Regions from separate parts of the Pseudomonas sp. 3-2 genome, predicted to be linked through region 2. Evidence: predicted binding sites of a transcription regulator. Region 2 holds the regulator's gene; each other region holds the start of a gene.

What was found. Region 2 encodes sigma-54, which starts transcription at its own class of promoters, with help from an activator protein. Its sites were predicted from a motif close to ANTGGCATNNANNTTGCTNT; they were not measured.
Positions count from the first base shown of each region.
Region 1: the regulator sigma-54 is predicted to act here: its motif matches at 4,674-4,693, upstream of glnA (glutamate--ammonia ligase).
Region 3: the regulator sigma-54 is predicted to act here: its motif matches at 5,284-5,303, upstream of K3819_RS07765 (flagellar basal body rod protein FlgF).
Region 4: the regulator sigma-54 is predicted to act here: its motif matches at 1,766-1,785, upstream of glnK (P-II family nitrogen regulator).

Region 1 is NZ_CP081200.1:362,249-369,811, reverse strand. It holds gene K3819_RS01690 (glycogen/starch/alpha-glucan phosphorylase) at 1-132, opposite strand, end outside; gene K3819_RS01685 (YkgJ family cysteine cluster protein) at 390-827, shown strand; gene typA (translational GTPase TypA) at 1,045-2,865, opposite strand; gene thiI (tRNA uracil 4-sulfurtransferase ThiI) at 3,005-4,459, opposite strand; gene glnA (glutamate--ammonia ligase) at 4,787-6,193, shown strand; gene K3819_RS01665 (DUF4124 domain-containing protein) at 6,399-6,908, shown strand; gene K3819_RS01660 (DUF4124 domain-containing protein) at 6,905-7,528, shown strand.
Region 2 is NZ_CP081200.1:1,002,670-1,010,232, forward strand. It holds gene K3819_RS04365 (lyase family protein) at 1-424, shown strand, start outside; gene K3819_RS04370 (hypothetical protein) at 452-892, shown strand; gene K3819_RS04375 (superoxide dismutase) at 894-1,505, shown strand; gene K3819_RS04380 (ZIP family metal transporter) at 1,537-2,430, shown strand; gene K3819_RS04385 (HPr family phosphocarrier protein) at 2,469-2,744, opposite strand; gene rapZ (RNase adapter RapZ) at 2,760-3,617, opposite strand; gene ptsN (PTS IIA-like nitrogen regulatory protein PtsN) at 3,620-4,084, opposite strand; gene hpf (ribosome hibernation-promoting factor, HPF/YfiA family) at 4,096-4,404, opposite strand; gene K3819_RS04405 (RNA polymerase factor sigma-54) at 4,478-5,971, opposite strand; gene lptB (LPS export ABC transporter ATP-binding protein) at 6,158-6,883, opposite strand; gene lptA (lipopolysaccharide transport periplasmic protein LptA) at 6,883-7,428, opposite strand; gene lptC (LPS export ABC transporter periplasmic protein LptC) at 7,415-7,563, opposite strand, start outside.
Region 3 is NZ_CP081200.1:1,710,197-1,717,759, reverse strand. It holds gene flgK (flagellar hook-associated protein FlgK) at 1-467, opposite strand, end outside; gene flgJ (flagellar assembly peptidoglycan hydrolase FlgJ) at 489-1,781, opposite strand; gene K3819_RS07780 (flagellar basal body P-ring protein FlgI) at 1,793-2,881, opposite strand; gene flgH (flagellar basal body L-ring protein FlgH) at 2,909-3,604, opposite strand; gene flgG (flagellar basal-body rod protein FlgG) at 3,658-4,443, opposite strand; gene K3819_RS07765 (flagellar basal body rod protein FlgF) at 4,489-5,229, opposite strand; gene K3819_RS07760 (sigma-54-dependent phenylalanine hydroxylase transcriptional regulator PhhR) at 5,434-6,996, opposite strand; gene phhA (phenylalanine 4-monooxygenase) at 7,277-7,563, shown strand, end outside.
Region 4 is NZ_CP081200.1:6,192,956-6,200,518, reverse strand. It holds gene K3819_RS28285 (HigA family addiction module antitoxin) at 126-395, shown strand; gene K3819_RS28280 (Bro-N domain-containing protein) at 390-911, opposite strand; gene K3819_RS28275 (accessory factor UbiK family protein) at 1,313-1,573, opposite strand; gene glnK (P-II family nitrogen regulator) at 1,972-2,310, shown strand; gene K3819_RS28265 (ammonium transporter) at 2,348-3,685, shown strand; gene K3819_RS28260 (secondary thiamine-phosphate synthase enzyme YjbQ) at 3,901-4,326, shown strand; gene sutA (transcriptional regulator SutA) at 4,429-4,755, shown strand; gene K3819_RS28250 (HAD family hydrolase) at 4,821-5,525, opposite strand; gene xerC (tyrosine recombinase XerC) at 5,522-6,421, opposite strand; gene K3819_RS28240 (DUF484 family protein) at 6,424-7,149, opposite strand; gene dapF (diaminopimelate epimerase) at 7,163-7,563, opposite strand, start outside.

The DNA.
Region 1 (7,563 bases), 640 kb from region 2:
GGCGATGGCTTCGAACCAGTCATGGTCGAAGGCGTGATCCGGGTCTTTGCCCACCGCATAGGTGAGTTTGGTCAGGACGGCGTCGCGGAATGCGGCCACCTCTGCTTCGCGAACTAGTGGTTCTTGAGTCATCGATAGGACCTCGAGCGAGCGGGGAGTTGTCAGAGCCTAGACGGTCTGACCGACGGTAAGGGCTCTGGTTCGGCAGTTTTTACCGAGAGTGTGAGATCGACCGGCATTACTTTGTTATATGCCTCAATGAATGCAGGGGCCGTGCCGAATTGTCGCCCCTGCAAACGCGCGAAGAAAAAATCTGGCGAAAGGTTGTTCAAAATTCCACCCGTCCCGGTATGATCGCGCGCCCTGATGCACACGCCTGGTAAACACCGATGATGAAGCCCAACCTGATCGCCGCAGCCGAGATCGACCGTCTCGATACCTGGGCCAAATATTCGGCCCCGATGTGCGGCTCGTGCGTTTCCAGCTGCTGCACGCTGCCGGTCGAGGTCAAGATCAAGGACCTGGTGCGCATCGGCGTGGTCGACGAGTTCGAACTGGGCGACCCGCCGAAGAACATCGCCAAGCGCCTGCAAAAGGAAGGTCTGGTCGAGCGCTTCAACCAGAAGTCGGGGATTTTCACCCTGCAGCGCATGAGCAACAACGATTGCTACTACCTGGATCGTAAGAGCCGCCTGTGCACCATTTATGACAAGCGCCCGGACACTTGCCGCAACCACCCGAAGATCGGCCCGCGCCCGGGTTATTGCGCGTACAAGCCGAAGGAAGTGGAACGGGTGCAGAACTCCCGTTCGATCGAGAAATTCTGATCTGCCCTGAGATGTTCGGCGGCTGATCGGCCGCCTTCGCTGGCAAGCCAGCTCCCACAGGTTTTTTTGCTGTACACAAACTTTAGGTACGACTCAAAACACTGTGGGAGCGGGCTTGCCCGCGATAGCGACGGAACAGACACTGCATAAATCCCGGACAAACAAAAACGCCCCCGGTCTCTCGACCGGGGGCGTTTTTTTCAGCCTTGGCTAAATCTTATGCCTTGGCTTTCTTGGCAGCGCGGGTACGCTCGCTTTCGTCCAGGATCTTCTTGCGAAGACGGATGGATTTAGGAGTGACTTCGCACAGCTCGTCTTCCTGGATGTATTCCAGAGCCTGCTCCAGGGTGAAGCGAACAGGTGGGACCAGAGCGATGGTTTCGTCTTTACCCGAAGCACGCATGTTGTCGAGCTTCTTGCCTTTGGTCGGGTTCACACCCAGGTCGTTGTCGCGGGAGTTCTGACCAACGATCTGACCGTTGTAGATCTCCTGGCCGTGTTCTACGAACAGCTTGCCACGAGCCTGCAGGGTTTCCAGGGAGTAGGTCAGCGCCTTGCCGGTTTCAACCGAAACCAGAACGCCGTTCTGACGGCCGGACATGTGGCCCGACTTCACTGGAGCATAACGGTCGAAGATCGAGGTCAGGATGCCAGCACCGTTGGTCAGGGTCAGGAACTGGTTACGGAAACCGATCAGACCGCGAGCAGGGATGTTGTATTCCAGACGAACACGGCCCTTGCCATCCGGCACCATGTTGCTCAGGTCGCCTTTACGCAGACCCATCTCTTCCATGACCTTGCCCTGGGATTCTTCAGGGATGTCGATGGTCACGTTTTCGAACGGTTCCTGCTTCACGCCGTCAACTTCACGGATGATCACTTCAGGACGGCCCAGGGCCAGCTCGAAGCCTTCGCGACGCATGGTTTCGATCAGTACCGAGAGGTGCAGCTCACCACGGCCGGAAACCTTGAACTTGTCAGCCGAGTCGCCTTCTTCAACGCGCAGTGCAACGTTGTACAGCAGCTCTTTGTCCAGACGATCCTTGATGTTACGGGAGGTCACGAACTTGCCTTCTTTACCGCAGAATGGCGAGTCGTTTACCTGGAAGGTCATGGAAACGGTTGGCTCGTCAACGGTCAGTGGCTTCATCGCCTCGACGTTGTTGATGTCGCACAGGGTGTCGGAGATGAACAGCTCGTCGAAACCGCTGATGCAGACGATGTCGCCGGCCGCTGCTTCTTCAACGTCAACGCGGTGCAGACCGTGGTGACCCATCAGCTTCAGGATACGACCGTTGCGGCGCTTGCCGTCGGCGCTGATAGCGACAACCGGAGTGTTCGGCTTGACGCGACCACGAGCGATACGGCCAACACCGATAACACCCAGGAAGCTGTTGTAGTCCAGAGCGGAGATCTGCATCTGGAACGGACCGTCACGGTCAACAGCCGGAGGCGGAACGTGGTCGACTACCGCCTGGTACAGCGCGGTCATGTCTTCGCCCATGGCGGTGTGGTCCAGACCGGCGATGCCGTTCAGGGCCGAAGCGTAAACAACCTGGAAGTCCAGTTGTTCTTCGGTGGCGCCCAGGTTGTCGAACAGATCGAAGATCTGGTCCAGAACCCAGTCAGGACGCGCGCCCGGACGGTCAACCTTGTTGATGACCACGATCGGACGCAGGCCGGCTTCGAAAGCCTTCTTGGTCACGAAACGGGTTTGCGGCATAGGGCCGTCCTGGGCGTCGACCAGCAGCAGCACGGAGTCAACCATGGACATAACGCGCTCAACTTCGCCGCCGAAGTCGGCGTGGCCCGGGGTGTCCACGATGTTGATGTGGTAGCCGTTCCAGTTGATGGCGGTGTTTTTCGCCAGAATGGTAATGCCGCGCTCTTTTTCCTGGTCGTTGGAGTCCATCACGCGCTCGTCGTTGAGCTCGTTGCGCTCCAGGGTGCCGGATTGACGCAGGAGTTTGTCTACCAGGGTGGTCTTACCATGGTCAACGTGGGCAATGATGGCGATGTTGCGTAGATTTTCGATCACTTGTGTATCTCGATCAGAGGATTCGGTTTGCTGACAAGTCTTGGCAGCGATTGACAGTAGTGTCCGGCATGGCCGTTACAGCTTGACGGCGGTGTCGGGGGGCCGGTGACGCAGGCCACAGGCAAACAGCCCCGGGCACTTAGCTCGGTCGATAAACGCGCACATTGGCATGCCCCTCACTGAGCAAATGGTGGGCATGCAGGCGACTCATCACGCCTTTGTCGCAATACAGCAGGTACTGGCGAGTAGGGTCCAGTTCCTTGAAACGAGCGTTCACTGCGTAGAACGGCATCGTCTGTACCTCTATGCCGGCGAGCTCCAGCGGGTCATCCTCGGCGGCATCCGGGTGGCGGATGTCGATGACGATCTGACCGGCCAGCGCTTCGCTGACTTCTTCGATCTGCAAATCCTGGCCCAATTCGTCGATCACCCGATCGATCGGCACCAGTCTGGCGTTTGCGAGCGCACGCTCAAGCACCGCCATGTCGAATTCCTGCTCTTCGTGCTCGACCCGGCCACGCTTGGCGGCGGTCTTCGGGTTGACCGAGATGACGCCGCAGTATTCCGGCATGTGCCGGGCGAAATCACCGGTACCGATCTGGTCGGCCGTGTCGATGATGTCCTGCTTGTGGGCGACGATCAGCGGCCGCAGGACCAGTTTGTCGGTGACGCAATCGATGACCGACAGGTTCGGCAGCGTCTGGCTCGACACCTGGGAAATCGCTTCGCCGGTGACCAGCGCATCGATGTGCAGGCGTTCGGCAATGCTCGACGCTGCACGCAACATCATACGCTTCAATACGACGCCCATATGACTGTCGTCGACCTTGCCGAGAATTTCGCCCAAGACTTCTTCGAACGGAACACTGACAAATAGCACGCGTTGCGAGCTGCCGTACTTCTTCCAGATGAAATGCGCGACTTCCATCACGCCCAATTCGTGGGCACGGCCGCCCAGATTGAAGAAGCAGAAGTGCGTCATCAGGCCGCGACGAAGGATCTGGTACGCGGCCACCGTCGAGTCAAAGCCGCCGGACATCAATACCAGCGTCTGCTCCAGCGCACCGAGCGGGTAGCCGCCGATGCCATTGTGCTGGCTGTGAATCACGAACAACCGTTTGTCGCGAACTTCGATGCGGACTTCGATTTCCGGCTGTTTCAGGTCGATTCCGGCAGCGCCGCACTCACGGCGCAGCTTGCTGCCGACGTATTTTTCGACGTCCATCGAGCTGAACGCATGCTTGCCCGCACGCTTGCAGCGCACCGAAAAGATCTTCCCGGCCAATGCATCGCCGTAGTGCTGCTTGCACTTTTCGGTGATGTCGTCGAAGTCGCCCAGCGGGTACTCGTCGATCTGCAGAAAGTGCGCAATGCCCGGCATGCAGGTCAGGCGCTCGCCCATCTCTTTCAGGGCCTTGGGGTCAGTGACGCGGGTTTCCAGCTCGAGGTTGTCCCACACACCGTTCACCACCACGGCCGGGTCCAGGTCGCGGAGCACGGTGCGGATGTTCTTGGCCAGCTGGCGGATGAATTTCGTCCGGACAGGTCGGCTTTTGATGGTGATCTCGGGGAAGACTTTTACGATTAGTTTCATGAAAACAGCGCGCGCAGGGCCAGCCGAAAAAGGGGGGCGCGGATTATAGCGGAAATTGCTCAAGGTTTAACCAGTTAATGTGCAGAAGGTTTTGCACGCACCAAAACGGATCATTTTTCGATTTGAGCGCTACATTAAAGGGCGAGATTTTCGTCTTTAAGGCGCTTTCGACCTTTAGAAGCGTGAATTTGGGGCAAAAAACCCATGCTGGGGCACTGGCATGCAATTTGCTCCCTTGTGAGGCAGGTTGCCTTGGCAGAGTATTCGCGCCGGCATCACCACTATTAAGGGCATCCACTACCCGCCCTAATTCACCCGGAGGACACTATGTCGAAGTCGGTTCAACTCATCAAAGATCATGACGTCAAGTGGATTGATCTGCGCTTCACGGACACCAAAGGCACTCAGCACCACGTGACCATGCCGGCTCGCGATGCGCTGGAAGACGACTTCTTCGAAGTTGGCAAGATGTTCGACGGTTCCTCCATCGCTGGCTGGAAAGGCATCGAAGCCTCCGACATGATCCTGCTGCCGGACGACGAAACCGCCGTTCTGGACCCGTTCACCGAAGAGCCGACCCTGATCCTGGTCTGCGACATCATCGAACCTTCGACCATGCAAGGTTACGATCGCGACCCGCGCGCCATCGCCCGCCGCGCCGAGGAATACCTGAAGACCACCGGTATCGGTGACACCGTATTCGCCGGTCCAGAGCCAGAGTTCTTCATCTTCGACGAAGTGAAGTTCAAGTCCGACATCTCCGGTTCGATGTTCAAGATCTACTCCGAGCAAGGCTCGTGGATGTCCGACCAGGACGTGGAAGGCGGCAACAAAGGCCACCGTCCAGGCGTGAAAGGCGGCTACTTCCCGGTTCCGCCGTTCGACCACGACCACGAAATCCGCACCTCCATGTGCAACGCACTGGAAGAAATGGGCCTGACCGTTGAAGTTCACCACCACGAAGTGGCAACTGCCGGCCAGAACGAAATCGGCGTCAAGTTCAACACCCTGGTGAAGAAAGCCGACGAAACCCAGACCCTGAAATACGTTGTGCACAACGTTGCCGACGCTTACGGCCGCACCGCGACCTTCATGCCGAAGCCGCTGTACGGCGACAACGGTTCGGGCATGCACGTTCACATGTCCATCTCCAAAGATGGCAAGAACACCTTCGCGGGTGAAGGTTATGCCGGCCTGTCCGACACCGCCCTGTACTTCATCGGCGGCATCATCAAGCACGGTAAGGCCCTGAACGGCTTCACCAACCCGGCCACCAACTCCTACAAGCGTCTGGTGCCAGGCTTCGAAGCTCCAGTGATGCTGGCCTACTCGGCTCGCAACCGTTCCGCCTCGATCCGTATTCCTTACGTCAACAGCCCTAAAGGCCGTCGTATCGAAGCCCGCTTCCCGGATCCGGCTGCCAACCCTTACCTGGCCTTCGCAGCGCTGCTGATGGCCGGTCTGGACGGCATCCAGAACAAGATCCACCCAGGCGATGCTGCCGACAAGAACCTGTACGACCTGCCGCCTGAAGAGGCGAAAGAGATCCCGCAAGTTTGCGGCAGCCTGAAAGAAGCTCTGGAAGAGCTGGACAAGGGCCGTGCGTTCCTGACCAAGGGCGGCGTGTTCTCCGACGACTTCATCGACGCTTACATCGCGCTGAAATCCGAAGAAGAAATCAAGGTCCGCACCTTCGTACACCCACTGGAATATGAGCTGTACTACAGCTGCTGATCCGGTAGCGCCGCGCCACGCGGCGTGACAAAAGAGAGGCCTCCTTCGGGAGGCCTTTTTTATTGGCCGGAATTTGTTGGCGATGCACCACCCTGTGGGAGCGGGCTTGTGGTGCTTGAATACATTTCTGGATGTGCAGCGAGTTGGGCCAACCGCGGCGACTGGCCTATGCTGCAACCCATCGTTTTCGTTTCCGGTCGATTTCATGGGTCGCACCCTTCTCTGTATTTTTCTGCTGATCGCCCTGCCCGCCGCCGCGCAGATCTACAAGTACACCGACGCCAGCGGCAACAGGGTGTACAGCGATCACGCGCCGGACGGCGTGCAGGCGCAGCCGGTGGAGTTGCCGCCACTCAACAGCGTCCAGCCCCAGGCACCGAGCCCGCCCTCTTCAGTCACCCCCAGTCCGGCGCCAGCACGCAATGCCTACGAAGCGCTGGAGCTGACCGGCCTGCCCACCGAAGAAGCCCTGCGCGCCAACAACGGCACCTTCACGGTCAGCGTGCTGATCAAGCCGCGCCTGCAACCGCCGCATCAATTGCGTCTGCTGCTGGATGATGCGCCTTATGGCCAGCCGAGCAATGTACCGATCCTGCAACTGGTGAACGTTGACCGGGGCGAGCATCGGCTCGCGGTGCAGGTAATCAATGGCGAGGCGATCATTCAGCAGAGTCCGGCGGTGGTGTTCACCGTGCAGCGGGTGCACAGGCCATGATGCGAGGATTGATTGCCTTGTGCCTGTCGCTGATCGCGTTTGGCGCATCGGCCGAGGTGTTCACTTACGTCGACGCACAGGGCAATCGGGTCTACACCGATCAACCACGGGGCAACGCCAAGCGTGTGCCGCTGGCCACCAGCAATCGCATGGCCTCGAACCCGACCGCCGCTGCACCGGTCACGCCGTCGAAGCAATCAGGGGAGCCGACGCTGTTTCGCTACGACATGCTGCGGGTGCTGATCCCCGAGCCGGACGCGACCATTCGCAGCAGCGCCGGCGAACTGATCGTCAGCGTCACCAGCGAGCCAGGCCTGCAAAAAGGTCATCGGTATCGCCTGCTGCTGGATGGCCAGGCCGTCGGCGAACCCGGCCCAAGCCCGGTGTTCCCGCTGAGCAACATCGATCGTGGCAGCCACAAACTGTCGGTGGAGATCCTCGATGCTCAGGGTCGAACGGTGGAGAAAACCGCCAACCAGCCGTTCCACATGCAGCGCATTTCCCTGGCACAGAAGCGTCAGGTCAAACCCTGCGTCAGCGCCGACTACGGCGTGCGCCCGGAATGCCCGCTGAAAGACAAACCCGCCGAACCGAAAAATCCTTTCCTGCGTTTCTTCTGACGCCGTTCAGCTTTGCGCACTATATTGGTGCAATA
Region 2 (7,563 bases):
GGTCAACCCGGTGATCCCGGAAGCCACCGCCATGGTAGCTGCGCAAGTGATCGGCAATGACTCGGTGATCACCATCGCCGGTCAATCAGGCAATTTCGAGCTGAACGTGATGCTGCCGATCATTGCCCAGAATCTGCTGAGCAGCATTGAGTTGCTGACCAACTCCAGCCGTTTGCTGGGTGACAAGGCCATCGCCACCTTCAAGGTCAACGAGTCGCGCCTCAAGGAAGCGCTGTCGCGCAACCCGATTCTGGTGACCGCGCTCAACCCGATCATCGGTTACCAGAAAGCTGCCGAGATTGCCAAGCAGGCCTACAAGCAGGGTCGCCCGGTGATCGACGTTGCGCTGGAGCACACCGACCTGTCGCGCAGCCAGCTGGAAGAGTTGCTCAATCCCGAGAAACTCACCGCCGGCGGCGTGTAAGCACCGCAACCGCTTTGGAGGTTCACCATGGAGCACTGGAAACGCACGATCGAACGGGCCAATCGCTGCTTCATGCTGGGCGAGCTGATCGATGCCCGCGAGGCCTACCTGCAAGCATTGGCCCTGGCGCAGGTGTTGTTCGAGCGCTGGGCCGATGCCGACGAAGCGGTGGCGGCCTGCGTCATCTCCCACCACAACCTGGCGGATCTGCATCTGCGCCTGAATCAGCCGGAGGAGAGCGCCGAGTACCTGTGCGCGATCCACCAGCGCCTGTTGCAGACCATGCAGGACGAGCGCCTGCGTCCGGCGCTACGTGAGGCGGCGTTGCGCCAGAGCAGCAAAACCTATGTCGAGCTGCTCAATTTCATCAGCGAACACGGCGAATACCCGCGCACCCAGCGTTTGCTGCACCCGGATACCGGCAACGCGCGCCGCGCGCCTGCCCCACATCACCATGGAGTCCATTGAAATGGCTTTTACCCTGCCAGCCTTGCCTTACGCCTACGACGCACTGGAGCCGCACATCGATGCGCAAACCATGGAGATCCACTACACCAAGCATCATCAGACTTACATCAACAACCTGAACGCTGCGGTCGAGGGCACCGAATTCGCGGAATGGCCGGTGGAAAAACTGGTCGCCAGCGTCCAGCAACTGCCGGAAAAACTGCGCGCGGCGGTGATCAACCAGGGCGGCGGTCATGCCAACCATTCGCTGTTCTGGGAAGTCATGGCGCCTAACGGCGGTGGCAAACCGGACGGTGCGCTGGCCAGGGCGATCGATGAGCAGCTGGGTGGCCTCGACAGCTTCAAGGAAGCCTTCACCAAAGCCGCGTTGACCCGTTTCGGCAGTGGCTGGGCGTGGCTCAGCGTCACGCCCGACAAGAAACTGGTGGTGGAAAGCAGCGGCAACCAGGACAGCCCGCTGATGAACGGCAACACGCCGATTCTCGGGCTCGACGTGTGGGAACACGCGTACTACCTGCGTTATCAGAACCGTCGGCCGGAATACATCAGCGCGTTCTACAACGTGATCAACTGGCCACAAGTTGCTGCGCGCTATCAGGCGGCGCTGGTTTAAGTCTTCTATAAAAACAATTCCAAGGCGGACTATGGGCACTGAGACACTGGCGATCGGAAGTGGGCGCATGTTTCGTTACGCAATCGGATCGCTGCTGCTGTTGGCGGGCATGACCTTGCTGGTCGCGCATGGGCTGGAATGGCTGAATCTGGAACCGAGACTGTCGCGGGCATTGCAGGGCGGCGCGATCTGCGCCCTCGGCACCGCACTCGGGGCAGTTCCGGTGCTGGTGATCCGCAACATGCCCCAGGCGCTGGGCGATACGCTGCTGGGTTTTGGCGCTGGCGTGATGCTGGCGGCAACCGCGTTTTCGTTGATCGTACCGGGAATCGCCGCCGCCGAAAGTCTGGGACTGAGCCCATGGGGCGCCAGCGGCCTGATTTGCTTCGGCATCATGCTCGGGGCGTTCGGCCTGTATCTGGTTGATCGCCGTGTGTCGGGGGCCTCGCCGGAAATGCTCATCGGCACCGTCGAACATCCGGTGATTCCGCCACGGATCTGGTTGTTCGTGTTCGCCATCATTGCCCATAACATCCCGGAAGGCATGGCGGTCGGTGTCTCGGCGGGCGGTGGAATGCCGGACGCAGACAGTCTGGCCATGGGCATTGCCTTGCAGGATGTGCCCGAAGGGCTGGTGATTGCCCTGGTACTGGCTGGTGCCGGTATGTCGCGGGTCAAAGCGTTTTTGATTGGCGCAGCGTCAGGTCTGGTCGAACCAATGTTCGCGCTGCTCTGTGCGTGGCTGGTCAGTCTTGCCGAACTGTTGCTGCCCTTGGGATTGGCGTTGGCGGCGGGCGCCATGCTGCTGGTGGTGACTCACGAAGTCATCCCCGAGTCGCGACGCAATGGCCATGAGAAGCTGGCAAGCCTGGGGTTGCTGATCGGCTTCTGTCTGATGATGGTGATGGATACCGCGTTGGGCTGAACCGGGAGGAGGGAGCAAGCTCCCTCACTTCAAGTGTTTCAACCACCTTCGTCGAAGTAGTTGTTGATCAGTGTCACCAGCGCGTCCATGGCTTCCTGTTCCTGATGGCCTTCGGTACTCAGGTGGATTTTGGTGCCCTTGCCGGCTGCGAGCATCATCATCGCCATGATGCTTTTACCGTCAACCGTGGTTTCCGGGGTGCGGCCGACTCTGATCGTGCAATCGGGAAACTGGCCCGCCACTCCGACGAATTTTGCCGATGCGCGGGCGTGCAGGCCCAGCTTGTTGATGATTTCGATTTCACGAGCAGGCATCGCGGTGTGAATCCTTTAGCTGAGGTCGCGGTGGCGAACCTGGACGTTCTTCAGGGTCTTCTGCAGCGCCTGGCCAAGACGTTCGGTCAGGTAAACGGAACGGTGATGCCCGCCGGTGCAGCCGATGGCAATGGTGACGTAAGCGCGGTTACTCGCGGCAAAGCGCGGCAACCATTTGTGCAGGTACGTGTAAATATCCTGGTACATCTCCTCGACCTCAGGCTGCGCCGCCAGATACTCGGCGACCGGCTGATCGAGACCGGATTGCGCGCGCAGTTCAGGTTTCCAGTACGGGTTCGGCAGGCAGCGTACATCGAACACCAGATCCGCATCCACCGGCATGCCGCGTTTGAAACCGAAAGACTCCACCAGAAACGCGGTACCCGGCTCCGGCTGGTTCAACAGGCGCAGCTTGATGGTGTCGCGCAGTTGGTAGAGGTTCAGATTGGTGGTATTGACCTTCAGATCGGCCAGATCGGCAATCGGGCCCAGCAGGGCGGTTTCGTCGTCGATGGCTTCGGCCAGCGAGCGGTTGGCATTGCTGAGCGGGTGACGACGACGAGTTTCCGAAAAGCGTTTGAGCAACGTTTCGTCATCGGCGTCGAGGTACAGGACATCGCACTGGATGTGCCGGCTGCGCACTTCCTCGAGCAACTCTGGAAAACGTGACAGATGACTCGGCAGGTTGCGGGCGTCGATCGAGACGGCCACCAGCGGCTGGAGCATTTCGGTATGAACCAGCGCACGTTCGGCCAGATCCGGCAGAAGGCCTGCCGGCAGGTTATCGATGCAGTAGTAACCGTTGTCCTCAAGGACATCCAGGGCAGTACTTTTACCCGAGCCGGAACGGCCACTGACAATGATCAAGCGCATGGTTACGGCCTGTTCTGTTCTTCCAGTACAACCTGGTACAAGGCTTCGTTGCTTGGCGCGCTGCGCAGTCTGTCGCGCACGTCCTTGCGGTCGAGCATGCTGGCGATCTGGCGTAACAGCTCCAGGTGTGCATCGGTGGCGGCTTCCGGTACCAGCAGGACGAAGAGCAAGTCCACGGGCGCGCCGTCGATAGCGTCGAAATCGATAGGGGCATCAAGGTGCATCAGCGCACTGATCGGCGCTTCGCAGCCCTTGAGGCGGCAGTGGGGAATGGCGATGCCGTTGCCAAAACCGGTGGAGCCCAGTTTTTCACGGGCAATCAATGCCTCGAAGACATCTTGCATCTCCAGATCCGGAACTTCCCGGGCGATCAGGTTGGCAATTTGTTCCAGGGCTTTCTTTTTACTGCCGCCCGGCACGTTCACCAGGGAACGGCCGGGGGTCAGGATACTTTCAAGTCGGATCATGGGGGTGGGGGTTATCGACCGGTAGCGCCCTGAAGCAGGCTCTGGGTCTTTTCCTTATGCTTTTTGAGTTGTTTATCAAGCTTGTCGGTCAGCGCGTCGATCGCAGCGTACATATCGGTATGTTCCGCGTTTGCGACGACCTCATTGCCGGGAATATGCAGCGTGGCTTCGATTTTCTGCTTCAGTTTTTCGACGCACATCGTGACTTGCACGTTGGTGATCTTGTCGAAATGCCCTTCGAGCTTCTTGAGCTTGAGCTCGATGTACTCGCGCAGAGGCTGGGTAACTTCCAGTTGGTGTCCACTGATGTTGACTTGCATACAGCTTCTCCTTCGTTGCCAGTGCATAAAGCGGCAGGCCGAAGAGCCTGCCACTGGAACGCTGTAACGTGGCTTACATCAACCGCTTGCGTTCGCTCGAAGGCGCGATTCCGAGGGATTCGCGGTACTTGGCGACGGTGCGGCGAGCCACCTGAATGCCTTGTGCCTCCAGTAAACCAGCGATCTTGCTGTCACTCAACGGCTTTTTCTGATTTTCCGCGGCAACCAGTTTCTTGATGATCGCGCGGATCGCCGTGGACGAGCATTCACCGCCCTCGGAGGTGCTCACATGGCTGGAGAAAAAGTATTTCAGTTCATATATGCCCCGTGGGGTATGCATGAATTTTTGCGTGGTTACGCGGGAAATCGTCGACTCGTGCATGCCAACCGCTTCTGCAATGTCGTGCAGGACCAGCGGCTTCATGGCTTCGTCGCCGTACTCCAGAAACCCGCGCTGGTGTTCGACGATCTGGGTGGCCACTTTCATCAGGGTTTCGTTGCGGCTCTGCAGGCTCTTGATGAACCAGCGGGCTTCCTGCAACTGGTTGCGCATGAAGGTGTTGTCGGCACTGGTGTCGGCGCGGCGCACAAAACCGGCGTATTGGGCGTTGACCCGCAGGCGTGGCACCGACTCCTGATTCAGCTCGACCAGCCAGCGCTCGTTGTCCTTGCGCACGATGACGTCAGGCACCACGTATTCGGCTTCGGTGGATTCGATCTGCGAACCGGGGCGCGGGTTCAGGCTCTGCACCAGTTCGATGACCTGGCGCAGCTCGTCTTCCTTGAGCTTCATGCGCCGCATCAACTGGCTGTAGTCGCGGCTACCGAGCAGGTCGATGTAATCGGTGACCAGGCGCTTGGCCTCGGCCAGCCAGGGGGTCTTGGCCGACAGCTGGCGCAATTGCAGCAGCAGGCATTCGCCCAGGTTACGTGCGCCGATGCCGGCCGGTTCGAATTGCTGGATGCGGTGCAGGACGGCTTCGATCTCGTCCAGCTCGATGTCGAGCTCCGGATCAAAGGCGTCGAGGATTTCTTCGAGGGTTTCGTCCAGGTAGCCCTGATTGTTGATGCAATCGATCAGGGTGACGGCGATCAGGCGATCGGTGTCGGACATCGGTGCCAGGTTCAACTGCCACAGCAGGTGGCTTTGCAGGCTCTCGCCGGCGGAGGTGCGGGTGGTGAAGTCCCACTCGTCATCGTCGCTGCTTGGCAGGCTGCTGGCGCTGGTCTGGTAGACGTCTTCCCAGGCGGTGTCCACCGGCAATTCGTTGGGGATTCGCTCGTTCCATTCGCCGTCTTCGAGGTTGTCGACTGTCGGCGCGGTCTCCTGATAGGAGGGTTCCTGGATCTCGGTGTTGGGCTTCTGTTCGGCGTTGTCGGCCATGGGATCGGAGTTGTCGAAGTCGTCGCCGTCTTCCTGGCGTTCGAGCATCGGATTGGATTCCAGAGCCTCCTGGATTTCCTGTTGCAGATCCAGGGTCGACAATTGGAGCAGGCGGATGGCCTGTTGCAGCTGCGGTGTCATCGTCAGCTGCTGGCCCATTCTCAAGACTAGCGATGGTTTCATGGCAGGGGCTTAACACCTTATTCGCCGGCGCTATGCGCCATCCACTACAGGGCGCCGGAGCGCCAAACTTAAGCAAATTATATGCCTGAAACTGTCGTGTTTGCCTAGAGCGCTGTAACAATAAAAGCGTATAAAAAGGCGCTTCAACGTTACAGCACCCGGACGGCTGGTCGGATGCTGTCGCGCTTACAGGCGGAACTCGTGACCCAGATAGACTTCCTTCACCAGATCGTTGGCGAGGATGGTCGCGGAGTCGCCTTCGGCGATCAACTGGCCGTCGTTGACGATGTAGGCGGTTTCGCAGATATCCAGCGTCTCACGGACGTTGTGGTCGGTGATCAGTACACCGATGCCCTTGGCCTTGAGGTGGTGGATGATCTGCTTGATGTCGCCGACCGAGATCGGGTCGACACCGGCGAACGGTTCGTCGAGCAGGATGAATTTCGGTGCCGTGGCCAGTGCGCGGGCGATTTCTACCCGGCGGCGCTCACCACCGGACAGGCTCATGCCGAGGTTGTCGCGGATGTGGCTGATGTGGAATTCCTGCAGCAGGCTTTCCAGCTCCTTGCGACGACCTGCCTTGTCGAGCTCCTGACGGGTCTCGAGGATGGCCATGATGTTGTCGGCCACCGACAGTTTGCGGAAGATCGACGCTTCTTGCGGCAGATAGCCGATACCGGCCTTCGCACGGCCATGCATCGGCTGGTGGCTGACGTCTAGGTCGTCGATCAGTACGCGACCCTGATCGGCCTGAACCAGGCCGACGATCATGTAGAAGCACGTGGTCTTGCCGGCGCCGTTCGGGCCGAGCAGGCCGACGATCTGACCGCTGTCGATCGACAGGCTGACGTCGCGCACGACCTGGCGGCTTTTATAGGCCTTGGCCAGGTGCTGAGCTTTCAGAGTTGCCATTACTGGGTTTTCTCGTCGGTTTTCTTCTTCGGCTGGATCACCATGTCGATGCGCGGACGCGCTTCGGTGACCTTGCTGCCAGTGGCTCGACCGGCGCTGGCCAGTTTCTTCACCGTGTCATAGACGATTTTTTCGCCCTGAGTGGTGTTGTTGTCCTTGTCGACGACTTTGGCCTTGTCGATCAGAACAACGCGGTTCTGCTGTGCGTGGTACTGAATGGTCACGCCCCAGCCCTGAACGGGTTTGGCATCACCGGCAGTCTGCAACTGTTCGAAGTAGGCGAGGTTGCCGACCGAGGTCACGACGTCGATGTCGCCGTTAGGCGCACGGGTCATGGTCACGGTGTTGCCTTTGACGATCATCGAACCCTGGGTGATGATCACGTCGCCTTTGTAGGTGGCAACGCCGTTCTTGTCGTCCAGTTGGGCATCGTCGGCCTGAATGCGGATTGGCTGCTCTTGATCGTTCGGCAGAGCCCAGGCGCTCACGCTTCCCAGTGCTGCGCCCAGACTGAGCAAAATAGGGAGGGTTTTAACGAGCCTCATACTGTCCTCTTACGTTCGATAGCAGGTGTATCCTGCTTTCCTTCAAATACGCTTTCATTCCTACGCCAGTCGATACACCGCCAGCGCCGTCGATTCTAACGGGTTGCTGGGTCTGCGCATATTGCTGCTGCGGGA
Region 3 (7,563 bases), 710 kb from region 2:
GTGGCGTTCTGATCGTTCATCTGCTTGGCCAGCGCGTTGAAGCGACTGGTCAGGGCCTGCGCGCCGGTCAGTACCGACTGACGGGAAGTGTCGTCGGTGGCCGAGGTCGATACGCCTTGCATCGAGGTGAAGAATTTCTGCAGCACGCCGGTCAGGCCGGTGTTGGTGTCGGACAGCGAGCCGTCCAGTGCGGTGGCCTGCGCACCGAAAGCGGCGGCTTCGCTATTGAGCGACGTGGCGGTACGCAGCTGAGATTCGAGGTAGGAGTTGTACACCCGACGCACGTCGGCGAGGGTCGTACCGGTACCGATGAACACGTTACCGTACTGAATCGAGGACTTAGTGCCCTGCACGGTTTGCTGGCGCGAATAACCGGCGGTGTCGACGTTGGCAATGTTGTTACCCGTCACAGCCAGAGAGGATGAACTCGCGGCCAACCCCGACATCCCGATATTGAGCAAACTCATGATTCAAACCTTACCTTGTGTTTATAAGGGCGTTGTTGAAACGCCGGCCGCAGCGTAGTTCTGATTGACCGTCATCTGCCTGGCAATCTGCGAAATCTTCGTCGCGTAGTTCGGGTCGGTCGCGTAACCGGCCTTCTGCAATTCGCGTACAAACTGTTCTGGGTTATCGGCCGACTTCAACACATCTTGATAGCGATTATTGCTCTGCAGCAACGTCACCAGATCGTGGAAGCTGTCCTTGTACGAGGCGTAGGAACGGAACTCGGCCGTCTCCTTGACCATCTGCCCGTTGCGGAATTCGCTGGTGATCGCCCGGGCCGAATCGCCCTTCCAGTTGCTGCTGGCCTTGATGCCGAACAGGTTGTGACTGCTGCTGCCGTCCTGGGCGCGCATGACCGATTTGCCCCAGCCGGTTTCCAGCGCAGCCTGAGCCACCAGATAACGCGGATCGACGCCAATTCGCGCGGCGGCTTCCTGCGCCATCGGCAGCATGGTGTTGACGAATTCGTCGGCGTTGCCGAACGCTTTCTTTGCCGGTGCCAGCGGGATCTGCGCCATGGCGCGGCCGTAAATCTGCATCTGCCCGCCCGAAGCTTTATCTGCCTCGGCACGGGCCAGCCAGTCGCCGTTGTACAGCGGGCCGGAACCGGTGGCAGCGGCGGTCGTGGCGCGTTGCGGCAGTTGAGTGGTCGCCGCCGGCGTGGCTGACGGCACCAGACCTGCGAGCAAGCGATCCGCCAGTTTCGGCGGCAGCGCCAGACGACGCTGGTTGATCATTTCCATGTCATTGCGATGGGTCAGTTCGGTGCTCGGCGCATGCACCGAACGCGACGCCCACAGCGGACGCTCGCCATTGAGTCGCGACAACGGACCATTCGTAGCCACGGTGCCGGCGGCAATCGGCGTGGCCACGGCAGCGGCCTTGGCTTTGGCTTCCTCCTGCTTGGCGGCGGATGCGGCCGCCGCCTCGCCCGGCGCCATTGGTTTGTTCTTCGACATCTGGCGCATCAGCACGTCGGCGAGGCCGATACCCCCGCCCTCGCGGGACATGGAGACCGCCAGTTGCTGGTCGTACATTTCCTGATATTGCTTGGCCGCCGGCGTATTGAGCGGGTTGTCCTGGCCCAGCGCTTCAGTGGCCGAGCGCATCGACTTGAGCATTTCACCGAGGAACAGCGATTCGAATTCCTGCGCGACCTTGCGCATGTTCGCGTCGCTGTTCTTGTCGCCGACCTTGAGCTGGTTCAGACGATTGAGGTCGGAGTACGAACCCGAATCGCTGCTGCTGACCAGACCGCTTTTGCGCATATCCATGGTCGGCGTCCTCAGATCACGATCAGGTCGGCTTGCAACGCGCCGGCCTGCTTCAGTGCTTCAAGGATGGCCATCAGGTCACCCGGCGCGGCGCCGACCTGGTTCACCGCACGGACGATCTCGTCGAGGGTGGTACCCGGGCCGAACTTGAACATCGGCTTGGCTTCCTGTTCGGCATTCACCCGCGAGCGCGGCACTACGGCGGTCTGGCCGTTGGACAGCGGGCCCGGCTGGCTGACGATCGGGTCTTCGGTGATGGTCACGGTCAGGCTGCCGTGGGTCACGGCGGCCGGCGATACCTTCACGTTCTGGCCGATGACGATGGTGCCGGTACGCGAGTTGATGATGACTTTCGCCACCGCCTGACCGGGATCGACTTCGAGGTTTTCCAGGATCGACAGATAGTCGACGCGCTGGCTCGGATCGAGCGGCGCGGTCACACGGATCGAACCGCCGTCGATGGCCTGGGCCACGCCTGGGCCGAGCATGTCGTTGATCTTGTCGACGATGCGCTTGGCGGTGGTGAAGTCGGAACGGTTGAGGTTCAGCGTCAGGCTGTTGCCCTGGTTGAAACCGCTCGGCACCGAACGCTCGACCGACGCCCCGCCAGGGATGCGACCGGCCGACGGAACGTTGACGGTGATCTTCGAACCGTCACGACCTTCAGCATCGAAACCGCCGACCACCAAGTTGCCCTGGGCGATGGCGTAGACGTTGCCGTCGATACCCTTGAGCGGGGTCAGCAACAGGGTGCCGCCGCGCAGGCTCTTGGAGTTACCGATGGACGACACGGTGATATCGACCTGCTGACCCGGTTTGGCGAACGCCGGCAGATCGGCACTCACCGACACTGCCGCAACGTTTTTCAGCTGCACGTTGCCCGATCCCGGCGGCACCTTGATGCCGAACTGCGAGAGCATGTTGTTGAAGGTCTGCAGGGTGAACGGGGTCTGCGTGGTCTGGTCGCCGGTGCCGTTAAGACCGACCACCAGGCCGTAGCCGATCAACTGGTTGGAACGCACGCCGGAAATGCTGGCGATATCTTTCAGCCGCTCTGCGTGGGCACCAAAGGCTGCGGACATCAACGCCGCAGCGAGCATGAGGCTCTTGAAATTCAACGTAGCCACCTAGAAAGGGAACAGCGGGCTGAGGAAGAAACGGTCGAACCAGCCTGGCTGACTCGCATCGGCGAACGAACCGGTGCCCGAGTAGGTGATGCGCGCATCAGCAACCCGGGTCGAGGACACGGTGTTGTCGGTGGCGATGTCGTCGGCACGCACGAGACCGGCGATCCGCACCAGCTCGTCGCCGGTGTTGAGGGTCATCCACTTCTCGCCACGCACGGCGATGATGCCGTTGGGCAACACGTCGGCGACGGTCACGGTGATCGAGCCGGTCAGGGTGTTGCCCTGGGCGGCCTTGCTGTCACCCTTGGTCGCGCGGTCGCCTTCATAGCTGGCGCTCAGGCTCAGGTCATTGCCGCCGATCGGGTTGTTGGTGGTTGCACTGCTGCCGAACAGCGACGTCAGGCCGATGCCGGTCTTGCTGTTCTTGGCCACCTGAGAGTTGGCGTTCTTGCTGGCCTGGGTTCTCTCGTTCAGGGTGATGGTGATGATGTCACCGACCCGGAACGCCTTGCGGTCGCTGTACAGGTTCTGCTCGAAACCGGCCTGATAGATCGAGCCGTTGTTGGCGGCCGACGGCAACGGTGTGCGCGGCAACACCGGGGCGTAGTAAGGATCATTGGGCTTGGGCGTCGGAGCGACGCAGCCCGCGAGCGAGACGACCCCGCTCAATGCCACAACAGATACAAAGCGCTTCATGACCCTTACCTCACGGTGTTGCAGGCAGCCTCATGGCCGCCTCATAGACTTGATTACAGATTCTGCGTTACGAACGAGAGCATCTGGTCGGCGGTGGAGATCACCTTGGAGTTCATCTCGTACGCGCGCTGGGTGGTGATCATGTTGACCATCTCTTCCACGGTGCTGACGTTGGAGGTTTCCAGGGTGTTCTGCAGGGTGGTACCGAAACCGTTCAGGCCCGGCGTACCGACTTGCGGTGCACCGGAAGCGGCGGTTTCCAGGAACAGGTTGTTGCCCACCGCTTGCAGACCGGCCGGGTTGATGAAGTCGGCGGTTTGCAGGTTGCCGATCACTTGCGATGCGGCGTTGCCGGCGGTGGTGATCGACACGGTGCCGTCACGACCCACAGTGAAGGTCTGGGCGTTGTTCGGGATGACGATGGCCGGTTCCAGGGCGAAACCGCTGGCGTTGACGATCTGGCCGTTGGAGTCGAGGTGGAAAGTACCGTCACGGGTGTAGGACGTGGTGCCGTCCGGCTGCAGGATCTGGAAGAAACCGCGACCGTCGATGGCCATGTCCAGCGGCTGCTCGGTGGTTTGCAGGCTGCCGGCGGTGAAGTTTTTCTGGGTGCCGACGATGCGCACACCGGTACCCACTTGCAGACCCGACGGCAGTTCGCTGTCCTGGGTCGACTGGGCGCCTGGCTGACGCTTGATCTGGTACAGCAGGTCCTGGAACTCGGCGCGGTCACGTTTGAAACCCGTGGTCGACACGTTCGCCAGGTTGTTGGAAATGGTGGTCAGGTTGGTGTCCTGGGCGGACAGACCGGTTTTGGCAACCCATAGAGCCGGAAGCATTCGATTCTCCTCGTGCGCCTGTTTTACGGCGCGACGTTCTGATAATTAGCTGATCTGCAAGACCCGAGCCATGGCCTGGTCGTCGTCTTTGGCGGTGTTCATCATCTTGACGTGCAGTTCGAACTGCTTGGCCAGGGCCAGCACCGACGTCATCTCTTCCACGGCATTGACGTTGCTCGACTCCAGGAAACCCGACACCAGTTTGACGTTGGCATCGGCCGGCGCAGGCTGGCCGTCCTTGGTGTAAATCGAACCGTCCAGGCCCTTGTTCATGTTCTTGATGTCCGGGTTGACCAGCTTGATCCGGTCGACTTCGGCCATGACGCGCGGCCCCTCGCCCATCGCACGGATACTGATGGTGCCGTCTTCACCAACTTCCACCTGCTGCTCCGGTGGCACGGCGATCGGCCCGCCATTGCCCATGACCGGCATGCCGTTGCCGGCACGCAACACGCCGAGGGCATCGATATTGAGGCTGCCGGTGCGCACGTAACTTTCACCGCCATTGGGGTTCTGCACGGCGATCCAGCCGTTACCCGACACGGCGACGTCGAGGTCACGACCGGTCTGCACCAGCGAGCCCGGCGTGAAGTCGGTGGCGGGCCGTTCGCTCATGGCAAACGCACGCGCCGGAAAGCTGTCACCGAACACCGGCATCGAACGCGCCTGTTCCAGGTCGCGCTGAAAACCGTTGGTGGAGATGTTCGCCAGGTTGTTGGCATGAGCCTTTTGCGCCAGTGCGTTCTGGCTGGCGCCGGTCATTGCCACATAAAGGTACTTGTCCACACTCTTTCCTCTGCATGCCGGACGTTTGCCGCCCACCGCTGTACTGCTGAGCCATAAGCAATTTGCAGACCAACTTTTTTCTGGCGGCCCACGACCCGGTAAACAAAGGACTTGAGGGATTTTGCGGGGAGAAGGGAAATGTATCGAAGACGAAAAACCGGCGGTGTCATGCCGCTTGGCGGCAAACACCCGATCCGGCCGTGATCACTCCGACGCGTCCTTGCCGACTTCGTACTCACGCAACTTGTTGGCGATGGTCGTATGGGAAACCCCGAGCCGCTTGCCCAGTTGCCGGCTGCTCGGATGCTCGGAATACAAGCGCTCCAGCACCGCCTTCTCGAAGCGCCCGACAATTTCGTCGAGCCCGCCTTCGAGGGAGAAATCGCCAAGCGGCTGACGCACGCCGTAATCCGGCAGGCGAATATGCTCGGCCTTGACCGTGCCGCCGTCGCACAGCGAAACCGCCTGGAACAGCACGTTCTCCAGTTGCCGCACGTTGCCCGGCCAGTGGTAGTGACTGAGCCGATCCATCGCCGCCGGCGCCAGTTTCGGCAGCGGGCAGCCGATCTGCCGACTGGCCTGATCGAGAAAGTGCTCCACCAGCGGCGTCAAACCGTCGAGGCATTCGCGCAGTGGCGGGATGTGCAGCGAAAGCACGTTCAAGCGGTGATACAGATCCTGGCGAAATTCGCCGCGCGCGCACAGCTCCGACAGGTCGACCTGGGTTGCGCAGATCACCCGCACATCGAGGTAAACCTCTTCATCACTGCCCACCCGCCGAAAGCAGCCGTCCTGCAGGAATCGCAGCAGTTTCACCTGCAAGCGCGGGCTCATTTCGCCGACACCATCGAGGAACAGCGTGCCGCCCGCCGTCAGCTCCAGCAGCCCGAGCTTGCCTTCGGCCCGAGCGCCTTCAAAGGCACCGGGGCCGTAGCCGAACAGTTCGGTCTCGGCCATCGACTCCGGCAACCCCGCGCAGTTGAGCGCCATCAGCGGCGACTGACCACGCGGGCTCGCCAGGTGGCAGGCCCGCGCCAGCAATTCCTTGCCGGTGCCGGTTTCGCCCTCAATCAACAACGGCGCATCCAGCGGTGCCATGCGTCGCGCTTCGCGCACCACCGCCGCCATCACTTTCGAGCTCTGGAAGATGCTGTCGAAGCCACGCAACTCTTGTTTGCGCACGTTATAGATGCGCTCGCCGACCCGGTCCGCGCGGTGCAGCGTCAGCACAGCACCAGCCATGGCCTCGCTGTCGTCGTGTTCCGATTGCAGCGGCGCGATGTCGGCCAGAAAGATGTCGCCCTTGACCTTGACCCGCATGCCGTTGATTCGCGATTTGTTGGCGCGCACCAGTTCCGGCAGATCGAAATCTTCGGCGTAACGCGACAACGGAATCCCCGGCACCTCGTCCACCCGCACCCCGAGCAACTGCGCCGCCGCCCGGTTGGCCGCCACGATGGAGCCGCCCATGTCGATCGACAGCACCGGAAACTCCAGCGCACCGAGCAGCGCATTCAACTCCATGTGCCGCCGCTCGCTGGGCATCAACCCTACCCGCTTGACGCCGAACACCCCGGCAATCGCCTCGAACTTGGGTCGCAGCGCCTGGAACTGAATGTTGATCAGGTTCGGGCAATGCAGGTAGATCGCGTTGCCATGCTCACCGCCCACCTCGCCACGGGCGACGTTGATCCCGTACTCCACCAACAGATTGAGAATGTCGCGCAGGATGCCGATGCGGTTCTGACAATGGACTTTGATACGCATATAAAGGCCCGAAACAGGTGAAGAGCCGGTCTGACGCCGGAATTTTCTGCGCAGTGCGCAAGATAGTCGTCAAGATTATGTGACAGCCATTGGCCTTTTCAAACCCGACAGTCACCGCAAACACGACTTATCGCACGAAGCGTAACGAAAATTTTACGAATTTAAGGGAGTTTTCCTACTCGACCAGTCTTCAACCTGCTGCAACAACGAACATTCCGGGGTATTTCTCAGTCCATCGCAGGACATAACAAGAACGAAATTCCCCTCGCAGGAGAGCAGTATGAAGCAGACGCAATACGTGGCCCGCGAGCCCGATGCGCAAGGTTTTATCGACTACCCCGCCGAAGAACACGCGGTGTGGAACACGCTGATCACCCGCCAGATGAAAGTGATCGAGGGTCGTGCGTGCCAGGAATACCTAGACGGTATCGAAAAACTCGGTCTGCCCCATGACCGCATTCCGCAACTGGGCGAGATCAACAAGGTGCTCGGCGAGACCACCGGTTGGCAGGTTGCCCGCGTTCCCGCGCTGATCCCTTTCCAGACCTTTTTCGAATTGCTCGCCAG
Region 4 (7,563 bases), 1.3 Mb from region 2:
AGAGCTAATCCTTGTAGGACCATGCCCAAATTGCTGAAGGACGTCGGCGAAAGGGTTCGGAGGTCTTGAATAGCTGGATTGGATGTTCCAGTTTGGCCGCTCAATGCAGCTGCTGGAGGCAAAAAATGGACCGCAATGGTATGCGCCCGATTCATCCGGGCGAGGTGCTGAATAAGGAATTCATGGAGCCATTGGGCATGACGGTCATGGACTTGGCCATGCCCACGAACTGGCCTGAAACCGAGATCGAAAAGCTTGTGAAATGCCAGCTCAGGATCTGCGCCGATTTGGCAATCAGGCTGGCCATCCACCTCAACACCACACCTGAGTTCTGGATGAATCTTCAGTCGACTTACGATTTACGCAGGGCTCAGCTCCGGCATGCGGGCCTATAGCGATTGCAGCATCCGCGAAGCCCTCTTCCACCAAGTGCCCGGTTCTGGGCGCTTTAGCTTTTCCCGTTCTACCACCATCAATGGCACATCCTGCAACCGAATCCACGGCTGGTTATTCCAGTGCAGCAAACTCAACGACATCTCGGGCCAATTCAGCAGGCTTAGCTGTGGGCGTTCGCTTGTTGTGGGGTGCTGGGCGTCGCGCAGGGTGGGGATAACCTGATGGGTGAGCCATTCGCGTAGCGCTCGGTATTCGGGGCAGTAGTGATAGACGAGGAGGGCGTAGATGCCGGATTCGCTAATCAGGAGGGTGTTTTCGATCTGGTTGTGGATCAGGGTTTTGCGGGTTTGGTATTGGTCGGGGTCGAGTTTTCGCAGCATGCGTTCGTTGAGGTAAATGTGCAGCAGGCGGCCCAGGTCGCGGGCGGAGAACCAAGGTTGGTTCTGGATAAGAAGGGCGTGAAGGTGGAGTTTGTGGCGGATGAAGACGTTGGGAATTAAATAGCTTTCGTCCATGACTCGGTTCTCGAATGTGGTGAAGAAAGCTGCCTCTGATCGTCGCCAAACAAAAAGGGTGGCAGCTATGCGCGGATTGGCGAACCGGGACATTCGAAAACCGGCAGACCCGAAGGTCTCCCACGCACAGCCGCCATAATTCGAGGTGGGAGTATTTCCCTCGTTCGAACATCATCGCGCTGCGTCAAATGTTGCCGGGTCGCCAAACCCAGTGCTGAACATTCAGCATTGGGTGAGCATAGGAATCAGGGCTTCACGACGCAATCGGACGGCGGGGTTGCAAGCTGTAGGATTCTGCCGAGATTCGGCAGCGAATCCTGAATGGCGGGAAGGTCGTTCCGACCTTCATTCGCGGGCAAGCCCTCTCCCACAAGGGGCCGCATTCACAAAGACACGAGGTGTTACTCAGCCGGCGGCGTCAGCTTCGCTTCCATCTCCGCCACCTTCGCCTCAAGGCTCTCGAGCCGGGCGCGAGTGCGCGCCAGCACCACCATCTGACTGTCAAACTCTTCACGGCTCACCAGGTCCAGTTTGCTGAAGGCACTTTGCAGCAGCATCTTGAACTGGCTTTCGATTTCGGCTTTTGGCAAGGGCGTGTCGCCGCTGAACAGGCGGGAGGCGGTGCCGCTCAGGGCGTCGAGGAAGTCTTTGGGCGCGAGCATGGGATATGTCCTGGAAACAATGGCCGGCAGTGTATCACGCAGTGTCTATAGTCATTGGCGCAGGCACGGATGCACGCTTTTCGCGCAACGGGATGCACGGCCACGCACCGTTGTTGTGCGTATCCGGAGTGCCATTTGGGTGATGGCATCTGTGGCAGCGGCCAAGGGATTGAAATCAGTGGTTTTTGGCGAGATGGCAAGCTTTCTGCTTAGTCACCCTCGACCCATGCACTGATGCAGTCGCTGTGACGAATGCAGTGCGGCAGACGGAGCGGGGAGTTTCGTCTGGAGCGGTTAGCTGGCGTCGACAACGAAGCGTTACAAAGCCAGGCACTGCGCTTAGACTTGAGTCGGGTTTGTTTTCCTGGGGCAAGTCCACCAATTCGGGAGAGAGTTTCATGAAGCTAGTCACTGCCATCATCAAGCCGTTCAAGTTGGACGACGTGCGCGAGTCGCTGTCCGAAATCGGCGTGCAGGGCATTACCGTTACTGAAGTCAAAGGCTTCGGTCGGCAGAAGGGTCACACCGAGCTGTATCGCGGCGCGGAGTATGTGGTCGATTTTCTGCCCAAGGTGAAAATCGACGTTGCCATCGACGACAAGGATCTGGATCGGGTTATCGAGGCGATAACCAAGGCTGCCAACACCGGCAAGATCGGTGACGGCAAGATCTTCGTGGTCAATCTGGAACAGGCGATCCGCATCCGTACCGGCGAAACCGATACCGACGCGATCTAAACGCCGCCACAAACCCAACGCCCCAGGAGAAAACAATATGACTCTGCGTAAATTCGCAGGGCTAGGAGCCCTGTTGTCTATCGTAATGCCCGGCCTGGCCATGGCGGCAGACGAAGTGGCAGCCCCAGTCCTGAATTCCGGCGATACCGCCTGGATGCTTACTTCCACAGCCCTCGTGCTGTTCATGACCATTCCCGGCCTAGCGCTGTTCTACGGCGGCATGGTGCGGTCGAAAAACATTCTTTCCGTGATGATGCAGTGCTTCGCCATTACCGGTCTGATCAGCGTCCTGTGGGTCATTTATGGCTACAGCATCGCGTTCGACACCACCGGCATGGAGCAGGGCGTCGTCAACTTCAACTCGTTCGTGGGCGGTTTCGGCAAGGCGTTCCTGGCCGGTGTCACACCAGCGAGCCTGACCGGCCCGGCAGCGCTGTTCCCAGAGGCGGTGTTCATCACCTTCCAGATGACCTTCGCGATCATCACTCCGGCGCTGATCGTCGGTGCGTTTGCCGAGCGGATGAAGTTCTCCGCGATGCTGATCTTCATGGGCATCTGGTTCACCCTGGTTTATGCACCGATCGCGCACATGGTCTGGTCCGGCAACGGCGGCCTGATGTGGGACTGGGGCGTGCTCGACTTCGCCGGCGGCACCGTGGTGCACATCAACGCCGGTGTGGCCGGTCTGATCGCCTGCCTGGTACTGGGTAAACGCAAAGGTTTCCCGACCACTCCGATGGCGCCACACAATCTGGGTTACACCCTGATGGGCGCGGCGATGCTGTGGGTCGGCTGGTTCGGCTTCAACGCCGGTTCCGCTGCGGCCGCCAACGGCACCGCCGGCATGGCGATGCTGGTCACTCAGATCGCTACCGCTGCTGCTGCATTGGGCTGGATGTTCGCCGAGTGGATCACCCACGGCAAACCAAGCGCACTGGGTATCGCATCCGGCGTCGTTGCAGGTCTGGTCGCGATCACTCCGGCCGCTGGCACTGTGGGCCCGATGGGCGCCCTGGTGATCGGTCTGGCAGCAGGCGTGGTGTGCTTCTTCTGCGCCACCACCCTGAAACGCAAACTCGGTTATGACGACTCCCTGGACGCCTTCGGCGTGCACGGTATCGGCGGTATCCTCGGCGCGATCCTGACCGGTGTGTTCGCTGCACCGTCGCTGGGTGGCTTCGGCACCGTCACCGACATCGCCGCACAAGTCTGGATTCAGTGCAAAGGCGTCGGCTTCACCGTGATCTACACCGCCATCGTCACTTTCATCATCCTCAAGGTGCTGGATGCCGTGATGGGTCTGCGTGTGACCGAGGAAGAAGAATCGGTCGGCCTGGATCTGGCACAACACAACGAGCGCGGCTACAACCTGTAAGCACGCGCCGCAAAAAACTTGCCCGGCTTGCCGGGCATTTTTTTATCTGGAATTTGTCTTCCCTGATACAGCTGAAAGGATTTTTCGTACTGCTTTGGTCGTGTTTACGACGAGTGTTTTTCTGCGGCCAAAGGCTTACATCATTGAAGGAATATTAGGGCCTTTGTTTTTTTCCAGAGCGCGCTAGAATGCGCCCCGAACGTGCGGAGAACTGTATGTGGCAACAGACTCTGATAACCCTGCGGGCACGGCCCCGGGGCTTTCATCTGGTGACGGACGAGTTGCTCGCCGGTCTGCCTGAACTCAAGGCATGCCGGGTCGGTCTGTTGCATTTGTGGCTGCAGCATACCTCGGCGTCGTTGACCATCAACGAGAACGCCGATCCGGCGGTACGTCGCGACTTCGAACGATTTTTCAATCGTCTGATCCCACAAGGAACAGACGGCTATGAGCATAACGACGAAGGCCTGGACGACCTCCCGGCGCACTTCAAGGCCAGCGTGCTGGGCTGTCAGATCAGTTTGCCGGTAACGGCGGGCCGACTGGCACTGGGCACCTGGCAAGGCGTTTACCTGGGCGAGCACCGTGATCATGGCGGTGCCCGTAAAGTCCTCGCCACCTTGCACGGTGAAGGGGCATAAACCGTTGGTCACCAATGGTTACCGATTTTTTTCCGGCGACTTTCGACAGTCGCCAAAGCTGGTCTATAACTAATCTGCTTTTCGCAAGTCATGAGGTAGAACATGAGCGACGATGATCTGGAAAACGACGACCTCGAAGTAGGCGACGAAGACGAGGCCGAAGACGGTCTGGAAGCAGCAGCGGAAGACGTTGCTGAAGACGATGGCGGTGACGATACGCCGGCCCCGGCTGCCAAAGGCAAGGCCAAGGCTGCGGTATCGGTCGACGAGTTGCCGAGCATCGAAGCCAAGAACAAGGAGCGCGATGCCCTGGCCAAGGCCATGGAAGAGTTCCTTGCGCGCGGTGGCAAGGTTCAGGAAGTGGAGGCCAACGTGGTCGCCGATCCGCCCAAGAAGCCAGACAACAAGTACGGCAGCCGCCCTATCTGAGGCGTGTCGCTTGCTTGCTGAAAAAGCCCGCCGTCGCTGCGGGCTTTTTCATGGGCGAAAGAAAACTAGCCGAGACTGTTCCAGCGGGCGAGCACCGCGGGCAGATCGTTCAGGCTGCGAATCTCGGCATCCGGCAGGCGCTCCGCTTCCCAGACCTTGCCGGCGGGGTTGAACCAGATCGCTCGCAGACCGGCCTGCTGCGCCCCGGCGATGTCGTCCCCCGGGTGATCGCCGATATGCACGGCGGCTTCGGCGCTCACGCCACCGCGCTGCAACGCTTCATGGAACAGGCGCGCATCCGGCTTGGCGATGCCGATGTCTTCGGCGCACAGCGCAAACTTGAAGTAGTCCGCCAGTCCGAGACGACGGACATCGGCGTTGCCGTTGGTGACCACCCCGAGAGCGTAGTGTTTGGCGAGGGTTTCCAGGATCGGCTCGACCTCCGGGAACACTTCGATCTGATGCCGCGCATGCAGAAACACTTCAAAACTCTTGTCCGCCAGATCCGACGCTTCGCCGTGGGCATACCCGGCGTCCTCCAGCGCATGGAATAGCACTCGCCGGCGCAGCGCGCTGATACGGTGTTTCAGTCCCGGTTCACTGGCCAGTACCCGCTCACGGATCGACCACAGATGCTCCACCGGCACCGCGCCCAGATTCGGCGCATGCTCGCCCAGCCATTGGCGCAAAACCGCTTCGGCGCTGACGATCACCGGAGCGGTGTCCCACAGGGTGTCGTCGAGGTCGAAGGTGATCAACTGGATGCTCATGAATCGTCGCCTTTCATGCGTTTGGCCCGTGGGTGGGCGCTGTCGTAGACCGCCGCCAGGTGCTGGAAGTCCAGGTGGGTATAGATCTGGGTGGTCTTGATGTCCGAGTGGCCGAGCAGTTCCTGCACCGCGCGCAAGTCCTGGGAGGACTCGAGCAAATGGCTGGCGAAGGAGTGCCGCAGCATGTGCGGGTGCAGGTTCTGCCCCAGTTCGCGCTCGCCGGCCAGTTTGACCCGCACCTGAATTGCGCGCGGGCCGAGGCGTCGGCCTTGCTGGCTGACGAATACGGCGTCGTCCGCCGGATTGGTCAGCGCCCGCAGTGGTAGCCAGTGCTCCAGCGCTTCCCGGGCCTTTTTACCGACCGGCAACAGGCGCGTCTTGCTGCCCTTGCCGAGTACCTGAACCATGCCGTCGGCCAGATCGAGCTGATCGAGATTGAGCCCGGTCAGCTCCGACAGGCGCAGGCCGGAGGAATAGAACAACTCCAGAATCGCCTGATCGCGGCGCGCGAGAAAATCGTCCTCGACCGCACCTTCAAGCAGTTGCAGGGCGCGGTCGGTGTCGAGGGTTTTCGGCAGGCGGCGTTCGCCTTTGGGCGGTGCCAGGCCGGTGGCCGGATCGTGATCGCAGAGGCCTTCACGATTCAGATAATGGTAGAGCCCGCGCACGGCCGAGAGCAGGCGCGCCAGACTGCGCGACGACTGGCCCTGGGCATGCAGGCGGGCGATCAGGCTGCGCAGACGCTGGATGTCCAGCGCCTGCCAGCTGCCGATGTTCTGTTTGTTGCACCAGCCGAGGACTTTGTCGAGGTCGCGTCGGTAGGCCGACAGCGTGTGCGGCGACACCTGCCGCTCACTGCGCAGGTGTTCGCAGTAAGCGTCCAGTTGCCGTTCCATGTTCAGCGTACCGAGCGCAGGGAGCTGTTGACCCGTGGCAGCACGCGACCCATGACTTCGGCGATGTAGCTGAGGAACAGCGTGCCGACCGAGCTCTTGTAGTGCTGCGGATCACGGCTGGCGATGGCCAGGATTCCGTGGATGCCCTGGTGGCTGACGGCGACCACGGCGGTGGAGCCGATCTGCTTGCGCTGCTCTTCGCCGAACAGGAAGTCCAGCTCGTGTTCACGCAGGCTACCGCTGACGCTCTTGCCTTCGGTGAGCAACCCGCCGATGGCAGTTTGCGCGTCGGCGTGGGTCACCCAGCGGCCGACCGGGGCCGGGTTATCGCCGAGCAGGATCAGGCTGACGAAGGGCACCTGGAAATCCTGGCGCAGGCTGTCTTCGACGCTGATCACCACATCTTCCAGAGTGGCAGCGTCCATCAGGGCGAGGATCAGGCGACGGGTCTTGTCGAACAGGCGATCGTTGTCCCGGGCGACGTCCATCAAGTGCGAGAGGCGGTGACGCATCTCGATGTTGCGGTCGCGCAGGATGGCCATCTGGCGCTCGACCAGCGAAACGGTATCGCCGCGCTGATGGGGGATGCGCAGGGACGGCAGCAGTTCTTCATGCTCGACGAAGAAGTCCGGATGAGCCTCCAGGTACGCGGCAACCGCTGCCGCCTCCAGGCTCTCGGACGCTGATTCACCGGACTGTCGGGCGGGTACCTGAGGCTTATCGGTCATGGCTTCTGCTCACTCAAAGACGCACTTGTCCTTCGTATACGCGCACTGCCGGGCCGGTCATCAACACCGGTTGGCCGGGGCCTGCCCACTCAATGGACAGGCGCCCGCCCGGCAGGTCGATCAACAGTGGCGAATCCATCCACCCCTGACTGATCGCCGCTACAGCAGCAGCGCAGGCACCGGTGCCGCAGGCCTGGGTTTCCCCGGCGCCGCGTTCCCAGACGCGCAGTTGTGCGCGGTGGCGGTCGATGACCTGGAGAAAACCGACGTTGACCCGCGCCGGAAAGCGCGGATGGTGTTCGATTTTCGGCCCCAGTTCATGCACCGGTGCAGTGTTGATATCGCTGACTCGCAGCACCGCATGGGGGTTGCCCATGGACACCGCCGCCAGATCGACCGGCGTACCGTCGACAT